3 linked regions of the Luteolibacter sp. Y139 genome follow. The protein of the gene in region 1 binds, or shares a complex with, the protein of each later gene. Links are inferred from orthologs where the notes say so. Each region holds a gene or a part of one and is shown on either strand. Other genes may lie near its edges. The genes, in order: WKV53_RS02215, nuoD and WKV53_RS06145.

Region 1 (3,048 bases):
GCTGGAGTACGCCACCGGAGCCGACCCCACCAAAAGCAGCACGGTTGAAACACCGGTTTCTCCACCGGTCGCCGGAATCATCGGCTTCACCTACACCCGGAACAAACTGGCAGCAGCCGACGTGATCTACACCGTCGAGTGGTCGGACACGCTCACGGGCCAATGGAGTTCGAATGGTATCAGCGAAACCGTGGTCGCTGACGATGGAACACTGGAAACCGTGGTGGCCACCCTCCCCGCTGGCTCGGAAGGAGCCCGGTTCGTCCACCTCAAGGTAACCCGCCCCTGATCCCCCGCGGGCAAGCGGCATCGGCGGGACTCTTTCCCGCCGCTTGCCGCTTGACGCCTGCCGGACGCATCGGTTTCTTCCCGCCCGCCATGCTCCATCAGGTGCTCAAATCCAAGCTTCACCGGGCAATGATCACTGCCGCCGACGTCGACTACGAAGGCAGCATCGAGATCCCCACCGACCTGATGGACGCCGTCGGCCTCTGGCCCGGTGAAAAGGTGCTCGTCGCCTCCATCACCACCGGCAACCGCCTCGAGACCTACGTCCAGCCCGGCATCCCCGGCACTGGCAATATCCTCATCAACGGCGGAGCCGCCCATCGTATTAAGAAAGGCGAACGAGTCGCCATCATGGCTTTTGGCCTCTCGGATGCTCCAGTCCTCGCCAAAAAGGTCGTCTTGGACGAAGAAAATCGCATTCTGCGCGACGGACGCTAAGCCCAAATCGTCAAGTTTTCGCTTTAAACACTACCGATCCCGTCATCCGACACGAAAGAGTCATTTTGTTTAAAATTATTTACTTGAGAAAACTTAACGAGTTTTTTGAATAGCGGACTTTTTTTGGGTCGCGCGAATGGCACTTTGCTGCTATGATCGCGCCGCTATGGCAACCACCACGAAACGCACCCGGTTTTCACGCCGGCTTCCTGATCACGTCACGGATGAACTCTGCAACGTCCTCGCGGAAGACAAGGTGTTTGGCTTCAATGACCTGTTCGAACGAGTGTTCGACAACCTCAAGGTCCGCAACGCCGTGAGCGGCGGCGAAGAGATGCTTCGCCTGCGCGCTTACGAGAAACTCCAGAACCTGGTTACCCGCGGCCTCGTCGAGAAAATCGGCAAGGAATACAAGGGCACCAAGCGTGTCCATGAGGCGTCGAGCGAGTACCTCGCCCAGCAGCAGGAAGATTGAGCCACGGGGGTGCCTCACCAGCACCCGTTGTTTGCCCTCCCTTTTGATAAAACCCGCGCCGCAACCCGGCGCGGGTTTTTTTTCTGTCCATGCCGCGCTCCGGCTCCTATCACCCGGGCCGGATGTCGTCCCAGTACCTTCCCGTTTTCATCCAGATCCTCGTGGCCATCGGCTTCGCGGCGGTCAGCCTCACCCTCAGCGTGGTGCTCGGCAAATCCGCTCGCCGCAATGCCACCAAGGACAGCGCCTACGAGTGCGGCATGCTTCCCATCGGCGACGGCGCCCCGCGCTTCTCGGTGAAGTTCTACCTGGTCGCGATGCTCTTCGTGATCTTCGACATCGAAGTGGTCTTCATGTACCCATGGGCCGTCCAGTTCCGCGACCTCGTCAGCGGTGGCAATGCCATCCCGCTGATCTCCATGGCAGCCTTCGCCGGCGTTCTCGCCGTGGCCTACGTCTATGCGCTCAAGAAGGGCGCTCTGACGTGGAAGAACTGATCGGGGCCGCCGCATCCGGCTTCCCCAGCGCCATCGCCGCAACCGCCGGAATCGGGATCGCCTGCCCGACCACGAAGTCTTCCAGCACCAGCTGGAGCCATTCGCGCGATGCCGTGATCGCCTCGATCACAATCGCGATCTTCCCGCCCTCCGCAGGCATGATGCGGTAGCGGTCGACGACGATGATGATCTCATCCGCCTCCCCGGTGAGCATCACCTGCACCAGCAGCATCTTCTCCTTGCTGCGGATCCGCAGCTCGGTGAGCTGGCCATAGCGTTCGATGCGGCCGGCGAGCATGCTTTTCGCCGCCCGCGAGGCGAGATTGTCCTTGAGCGCACCGAGCATGCTGAAACCTAGGGTTTTCCTGTGAGGGAAAGAAAGCCGCCACCGAGGCATCATTTTCGTCACATCGCCGCGATCGCGTAATGGCAGACCGGGGGAAAATCGGACATGCTCTGCGGCGTAAGGGATAGTTGCACAGCCCCCCATGCATTTGGGACACGGCCCTCGGACACTGGAACGGTTCCCCCCTCTAGTGTCCGGGGGCTTCCCATTTCGGGACCACGCGGCCGGCGGCAGAGCTGTTAGACGATCCTCCGCGATAGCGTAATATCAGCCGACCCGGAACAAGTGCACCCTGCACACGTCGGCTGGCAACACCCGGCACGGATTTTTCCCTCCCGCTCCTTCCGGGCAATTCCATCGGACACCGGTGCTCTCCCCAACGGTGTCCATCCAGGAATCTCCCGGAGGGCTCGACGAAAAAACGCCGCGCGGAATGGCGATTCCACGCGGCGTTTTCGTTTTGAGATTCGCAGGTCTTCAGACCTCGAACAGCGATGTCACCGACTGGCCGCCATTGATGCGGCGGATCGCCTCGCCCAGCAGTGGCGCGATGCCCACGGCCTGAACCTTATCGCCCGATGCCTGCGGCACCGAGTCGGTGGTGATGATTTCCTCGATCACCGATTTCTGGATCCGCTCACGCCCGAGGTCGCCGAGAACCGCATGCGACACGCAGGCGAAGATCCGGCGGGCACCGCTCTTGCCGAGAATCTCGGCGGCGGCGGTCAAGGTGCCGGCAGTCTCGGTCATGTCATCGATCAGGATCACGTCACGCCCTTCCACTTCACCGATCACATTCATCGCCTCCACGCGGGTGGCACTGATCCGGTGCTTGGCCACGATCGCCAGATCGACGCCGAGGGCATCCGCATACGCGCGAGCCATCTTCACTCCACCCACGTCAGGAGACACCACGCAGAGGTTCGAGGTATCCGGATGGCGCTCGCGCAGGTAGTGGATCAGCGCGGGCTTCGCGTAGAGATGATCCACCGGGATATCGAAGA
Region 2 (2,958 bases), on another replicon or contig:
CGCTTCCCACCCTCCTTCGGCTCGAATTCGAACGCATGGTTGTGATACGAGAGCTGGATCCCCGCCGCCTTGGTCAGCTCGGCCGCCTTGTTCGCATTGGCCGCGATCTTCTTGTAGTCATCCAGCGTCCGCCGCTCGCCGTCCGCGAGGTACGGGATGACCAGGTGGCTCAGCCCCACTTCCTTGGCCTTCTCGATGATCTTCTGGAAATCGCTCATCGCGGCGTCCTTCGGGCTGATCACGCTGCCCCACTCGAAGTGCGCCGAATTCATCGCCAACCCCGCCGCTTTCGCCCCATCCAGCAGCGGCTGGCAATTCGGGAACCCGAACGGCTCCACCTGCTGGTAGCCCGCCTCCGCCACCGCCTTCAGCGTCCCGGCCGCGTCCTTCCCGAGCGCATCCCGCAGCGTGTAGAGCTGGATGCCGATGTTCTTGCGGTACTTGTTGTCCGGAGCGAGCGCCGCCAGCACTTGGCTGGCAGGGGTCAGGGCGAGCGACGAGACGGCAGCGGAACGCAAGAAGGTGCGGCGTTTCATAGTGACAAAGCTCGCCAGCCCGGAACGCCATGGCAAGCGCGCGCGACGGCATTTGCCGGATGCCCCGGACTTTGTGAAAATTTTCACAAACTGCCTTGCCCGGGACCCTCACTTGGGGCCTGATTCCGCCGCCGGGATTCCCCAATGAGCAGCTCTACGACCGAATACCAAGCCCCCGACGTGGCCGCGAAGGCCGCCGAGTACCACGAGGAAACGACGGACTTGATGGGCGAAAAGATGGTCCTGAACATGGGCCCATCCCACCCCGCCACGCACGGCGTGCTGCGCCTGATCCTGGAATTGGACGGTGAAATCATCACCAAGGCCGATCCGGACATCGGTTTCCTCCACCGCGGCGACGAGAAAATCGCGGAAAACATGCACTACAACCAGTTCGTGCCCTACACGGACCGGTTGGACTACCTCGCCCCGCTGGCCAATAACGTCGCCTACGCCTGCGCCGTGGAAAAGCTCATGGGCTGGGAACTCCCGCCCCGCGGCCAGGCCCTGCGCGTCCTCTGCTGCGAGCTCGCCCGCATTTCCTCCCACCTCCTCGGCGTCGGCGTCTGCGCCATGGACGTGGGTGCCATGACCGTTTTCCTCTACACCTTCACGGAGCGGGAAAAGATCTACAATCTCTGCGAGCAGCTCACCGGCGCCCGCTTCACCACCTCCTACACCCGCGTCGGCGGCCAGCTCCGCGACATGCCTCCGGGCTTCGAGCAGGCAGTGCGCACCTTCCTCGACGAGTGCGACACCACCATCGACGAAGTCTCCAAGCTGCTCGACAAGAACAAGATCTTCCGCGACCGCATGTGCGACATCGGGATCATCTCGAAGGAAGCCGCGATCGCCTGGGGCCTCACCGGCCCGAACCTGCGCGCCTCCGGCGCGACGCGCGACCTGCGCAAGGATCGCCCCTACCTCGGCTACGAGAAGTATGACTTCGACGTGATCGTGGCGGATGAGGGCGACTGCTTCGCCCGCTATCAGGTGCGGATGGAAGAAATCCGCCAGTCGATCAAGATCTGCCGCCAGGTGCTCGATACCATGCCCGAAGGGCCGGTGAACCTCGCCGAGGCCAAGAGCATGCTCCCGAACAAGGAGAAGGTCTTGATGTCGATGGAGGAGCTCATCCACCACTTCATCGTCGCCACCCAAGGCATCGATGCGCCTCCCGGCGAAGTCTACTTCGGCGCGGAAAACCCGAAGGGCGAGCTCGGCTTCTACATCCATTCCACCGGCGGCGGCGTGCCGCACCGGTTGAAGATCCGCAGCCCCTCCTTCTGCAATCTTTCCCCGCTGTCCATCCTGCTGCCAGGCCACATGATTTCCGACGTCCCGGCCGTCCTCGGATCGCTCGATTTCGTGATGGGCGAATGTGACCGCTGAACCTTTCCGACTGTCATGTCCCAGTCTTTGCTCGAAGATAACGTCGCCTCGCCGGAGACGCCCGGCTCGAAGTTCTATCCACCCTTCGTGCCCACCGCGGCGCTTGAAGTTGAGGCAGACAACCGCCTCGCCCAGTTCCCGGAGGACCAGAAGCGCTCGGCTGTCTTGCCGCTGCTCCACTTCATCCAGCACCACCACGGCTTCATCTCCGCGGAAGCGATCGAGTGGGTCGCCGGCCGCCTTGAGATTCAGCCGGTGAAGGTGCTGGAAGTGGTCACCTTCTACCCCGGCTTCCGCCAGTCGGCCCCGGGCAAGGTTCACTTCCGCGTCTGCCGCACGCTCTCCTGCGCCATGGGCGGCTCCTACGAGCTGATGGAAAAGCTCTGCGAACTCACCGGCATCGATCGCTCGCACTCCGACTCCCACCATCATCCGGTGACCGTCTCTCCCTGCGGCAAGTGGTCCGTCGAGTTCGCCGAGTGCCTCGCCTCCTGCGGCACCGCTCCCGTCTGCCTCGTGAACGATGACTTCCACGAAGCCGTCACCGCCGACAAGGCCCAAGGCCTGCTCGACCAATACGCCGAGTAAAATACTCGCCAAGGCTAACAGAAAGCAATCAGGCGGAGCTACGTACCGCCTTTGTGGGCATATCCTTCATACGGAATAAGGGCAGCGAGGACAGGTCCACCGGGAAAGTGCTATCGAGCAGCAGCAGCGGGAAATAGATAGATTCTCAAGGGAACGGAAAGGTCACTTGCAGGTGTCCACGGTACTGGGTAGGTAAAGTGTTGCCTTCCCATGAGATGTAAAAATTTCTTATTTCCGGGAGTCCTCCCCATACTGTTTCTCTTTTTCGGCTTTTACCAAAACGCGTTCGGCGTCGCCTCAGTGGCAGCGGGGGAAAATCACAGCCTCTTCTTGAAGGCCGACGGCACTGCATGGGCATGCGGGCTGAATAGCGAAGGCCGTCTAGGTGACGGCACCACGACCAGCCGGAATACTCCGGTTCCAGTGATGACAAACGTCGATG
Region 3 (2,860 bases), on another replicon or contig:
TGCCGCCGATCCAGGAAATGGTCTGGCCCGCAAAGTTGTCGAAAGCCTCCGCGCCAATCGAGGACTGCACGCGGAACAGCATGTAAACGCCCGCCGCCACCATCGTCGCGGCGTGGATGAGGGCGGACACTGGAGTCGGGCCTTCCATCGCATCCGGCAGCCAGACGTGGAGCGGCATTTGCGCCGACTTCCCCATGGCACCGCAAAAGACGCAGAGCAAGGCCGCCCCAAGCACCCCGGTCGAAACGGTCGCCAAGCCACCGCCAGCGGCCCACTCCTTCATGCCGGAGAAGCCGAGGTGACCGGTGATACCCCAGAGCATCAGGATGCCGATCATGAAGCCGAAGTCCCCCACCCGGTTCGCGATGAACGCTTTCTTGGCGGCATCCGCAGCTGAGGCCTTCTGATACCAGTGACCGATCAGCAGGTAAGAGCTGAGACCGACCAGCTCCCAGAACATGAAGGTCATGATGAAATTCGACGCCAGCACGATGCCGGTCATCGAAAACATGAAGAGTGAGAGGCAGGTGAAGTAGCGCGCCTTGGCGCTATCGTCAGCCATATAGGCCAGCGAGAAAACGTGAACCAGCAGGCCGATGCCCGTTACCACGATCATCATGCCGGTGGACAGAGGGTCCAAGGTGATGCCGATCTGGAGCTTGAAATCACCGACCGTCAGCCAGTTGATCGGCTCGGGGGCGACTGGATTGCCGCGAAGCAGCATCAGGGAAATGCCAAACGTCACCGCAACGGACCCCACCGAAATCATCGACGCGATGAAGGCGTTCCGCTTGAAGTAAAGCTGGTTCGCCGCCGCGGCGATCAGCGGAAGGAACAGGAGAACCCAGGGTAGTAACTTGGACATCGGGGAAAGGTAGGTCGATGGACGCGCGCTTTGGCTCAGCCGCGCATGCTCGTGAGATCATCCGTGCTGATCGTCTGCCGCGCACGATACAGGGCGACGATGATGGCAAGGCCGACCGCCACCTCGGCGGCGGCGACGGTGATCACAAAGAACACCAGCATCTGGCCGTTGTAGTCCGGCAGACCGTTGGAGCCGTGGAAGCGCGAGAAGGCCACCAGCGTGAGGTTCGCCGCGCTGAGCATCAGCTCCAGGCACATGAAAACCACGATGATGTTCCGGCGCAGCACCACGCCACTGAGGCCGATGGCGAATAGAAGTCCGGAGACGAGCAGGTAATCGTTCAAGGAGGCCATGGCTCAGGTGGTTTGGCGCTTGGAAAGGACGACGACGCCGACGGTGGCGACGAGCAGGAGCACGCCCACGATCTGCAGCGGCAGGTTGTAGCCGTTGAAGAGCACGTCACCGATCAGGTTCACGTCGGGCAAGTGACCGGCGCCAAGCTTGGCCGAGATCCCCGGGCTGCTTTCGACGAAATGCGCTGAAGCGGCGGTAAGATCGAGAGGCTTGTCTTCGACGTTCGGCGACTTCGAAAGGATGCCGATCAGCTGGATCGTGAACGCCAGCACGATGCCCAATCCCCCGAGCAGCGGAGCCAGCTTCGGCGCCCGCTTCTCCTCGGTCTTCAAGTCGAGGAGCATGATGATGAAGATGAACAGCACCATGATTGCGCCGGCATAGACGAGGATCTGGATAATCCCCACGAAGAAGGCATTCAGACCAATGAACAGACCCGCGAGTCCCACGAACGAAGCAACCATCGACAACGCGGACGCGACGGGATTCCGCAGCGCGACTACCGCGACCCCGCCAAGCAGCATGACGATCGCGAAGAACCAGAAGAGGTAGAGAGGCATCAGGGAGAAAAGCGCAGGGAGTTCAGTCGTCGTTCTTCAGGCAATAGATCCAACCGCCAACGCCGACCACGAGCAGAAGAAGGCAGATCACAAAGGTCACCGAGCCGAACGGATCCGGACCTGCAACCAGACGGTGGGCATTGAGAATGCCGAAGGTCCCGCAGACGACGATAATGGCGGAAGCGATGGAGCGCATGGGAGGATTGGGTTACTTGAGCTCGTTCCACTTGTTGACGAGGCCGACTCGCTTGCCGCCGATCTCGTAAAGCTTCTTCTTGTCGTGCACCATGTCGGCACGCTTGAGGCCGGTGATGGCGTAGTCCTTCCGAAGGAAGATCGCCTGCTCCGGACAGACTTCCTCACACATGCCGCAGTAGATGCAGCGGATCATGTCGATATCGAATTCCAGAGGGCGCTTCTCGACCTTCGCCCACGGATCGTCGGACGGAATCTCGCTCGGAATGATCTTGATTGCCTTCGGCGGGCAGATGAATTCGCAGAGCTGGCAGGAAACGCAGCGCTCGCGGTCTTGCTCGTCCGTCACCAGCGCGGGCGCGCCGCGGTAGTGCTCCGGCAAGTGCTCGTCCCACTTCTGCTCGGGATATTGCATCGTGATGCCGAGACCCGAGGACTCCATGTCCTTCGAACCGCGGGTCTTGCCACGCAGCGAGTCGACGGCGTGCTTCATCGTGATGATGAAGCCCTTGATGACCGCGCCGAGGTAGAGTTTCTCCCCGGCATTCAGTTTCGGACGTGTGACTTTGACGACGGCCATGGATGGGAAAGTTAGATGGAGACCGGGACGGACTTCTTCTCGGACACCTTGAGCACCCAGATCAGGGCTCCGGTGACGATGGCGAGGACGATCAACCCGCCAACGGTGGTGGCAGCTCCGAACTGTGGCGCGGCGATCACCAGCGCGGCCAGGAAGACATTGATCAGCGCGGCTTCGAAGAAGATCACCCAGCCGAGGCGCATGAGCTGGTCGTAGCGGAAGCGCGGCACCGTCCAGCGGACGAGGATGAAGAAGAGGATGAACGCCACCACCTTGCCCATGAAGACGGCCATGTTGAGGAGACCG

Evidence for each region.
Region 2: the proteins of WKV53_RS02215 (region 1) and nuoD are in contact, whole or in part, in a cryo-EM structure (PDB 6ZJN), measured with the Thermus thermophilus proteins. The link is inferred for Luteolibacter sp. Y139 from one-to-one orthologs. Residues at the interface, in WP_096411116.1 of Thermus thermophilus: Glu45, Ser46, Asn48, Pro50, Ala51, Gly52, Glu53; in WP_223903221.1 of Thermus thermophilus: Met26, Thr27, Asn29, Gly31, Pro32, His34.
Region 3: the proteins of WKV53_RS02215 (region 1) and WKV53_RS06145 are in contact, whole or in part, in a cryo-EM structure (PDB 7NYH), measured with the Escherichia coli proteins. The link is inferred for Luteolibacter sp. Y139 from one-to-one orthologs.

Annotation. Positions count from the first base shown.
Region 1 is NZ_JBBUKT010000001.1:491,798-494,845, forward strand. The notes cover bases 101-2,994. They hold WKV53_RS02215 (NADH-quinone oxidoreductase subunit A), read left to right. Parts: upstream 101-1,290; coding sequence 1,291-1,698; downstream 1,699-2,994. Other genes in these bases: WKV53_RS02200 (RCC1 domain-containing protein), read left to right, coding at 101-289; WKV53_RS02205 (aspartate 1-decarboxylase), read left to right, coding at 379-726; WKV53_RS02210 (hypothetical protein), read left to right, coding at 893-1,201; WKV53_RS02220 (hypothetical protein), read right to left, coding at 1,667-2,044; WKV53_RS02225 (ribose-phosphate diphosphokinase), read right to left, coding at 2,522-2,994. Outside these bases: more of WKV53_RS02200, read left to right, coding at 1-100; more of WKV53_RS02225, read right to left, coding at 2,995-3,048. UniProt on the Escherichia coli protein: NDH-1 shuttles electrons from NADH, via FMN and iron-sulfur (Fe-S) centers, to quinones in the respiratory chain. The immediate electron acceptor for the enzyme in this species is believed to be ubiquinone.
Region 2 is NZ_JBBUKT010000002.1:147,530-150,487, reverse strand. What follows is about bases 1-2,804. They hold nuoD (NADH dehydrogenase (quinone) subunit D), read left to right. Parts: upstream 1-680; coding sequence 681-1,928; downstream 1,929-2,804. Other genes in these bases: WKV53_RS05635 (NADH-quinone oxidoreductase subunit NuoE family protein), read left to right, coding at 1,944-2,516; WKV53_RS05645 (sugar phosphate isomerase/epimerase family protein), read right to left, coding at 1-536.
Region 3 is NZ_JBBUKT010000002.1:274,685-277,544, reverse strand. Bases 1-2,706 are described here. They hold WKV53_RS06145 (NADH-quinone oxidoreductase subunit J family protein), read right to left. Parts: upstream 1,780-2,706; coding sequence 1,222-1,779; downstream 1-1,221. Other genes in these bases: WKV53_RS06130 (complex I subunit 1/NuoH family protein), read right to left, coding at 2,566-2,706; WKV53_RS06135 (4Fe-4S binding protein), read right to left, coding at 1,988-2,554; WKV53_RS06140 (hypothetical protein), read right to left, coding at 1,802-1,975; nuoK (NADH-quinone oxidoreductase subunit NuoK), read right to left, coding at 901-1,218; nuoL (NADH-quinone oxidoreductase subunit L), read right to left, coding at 1-865. Outside these bases: more of WKV53_RS06130, read right to left, coding at 2,707-2,860. UniProt on the Escherichia coli protein: NDH-1 shuttles electrons from NADH, via FMN and iron-sulfur (Fe-S) centers, to quinones in the respiratory chain. The immediate electron acceptor for the enzyme in this species is believed to be ubiquinone.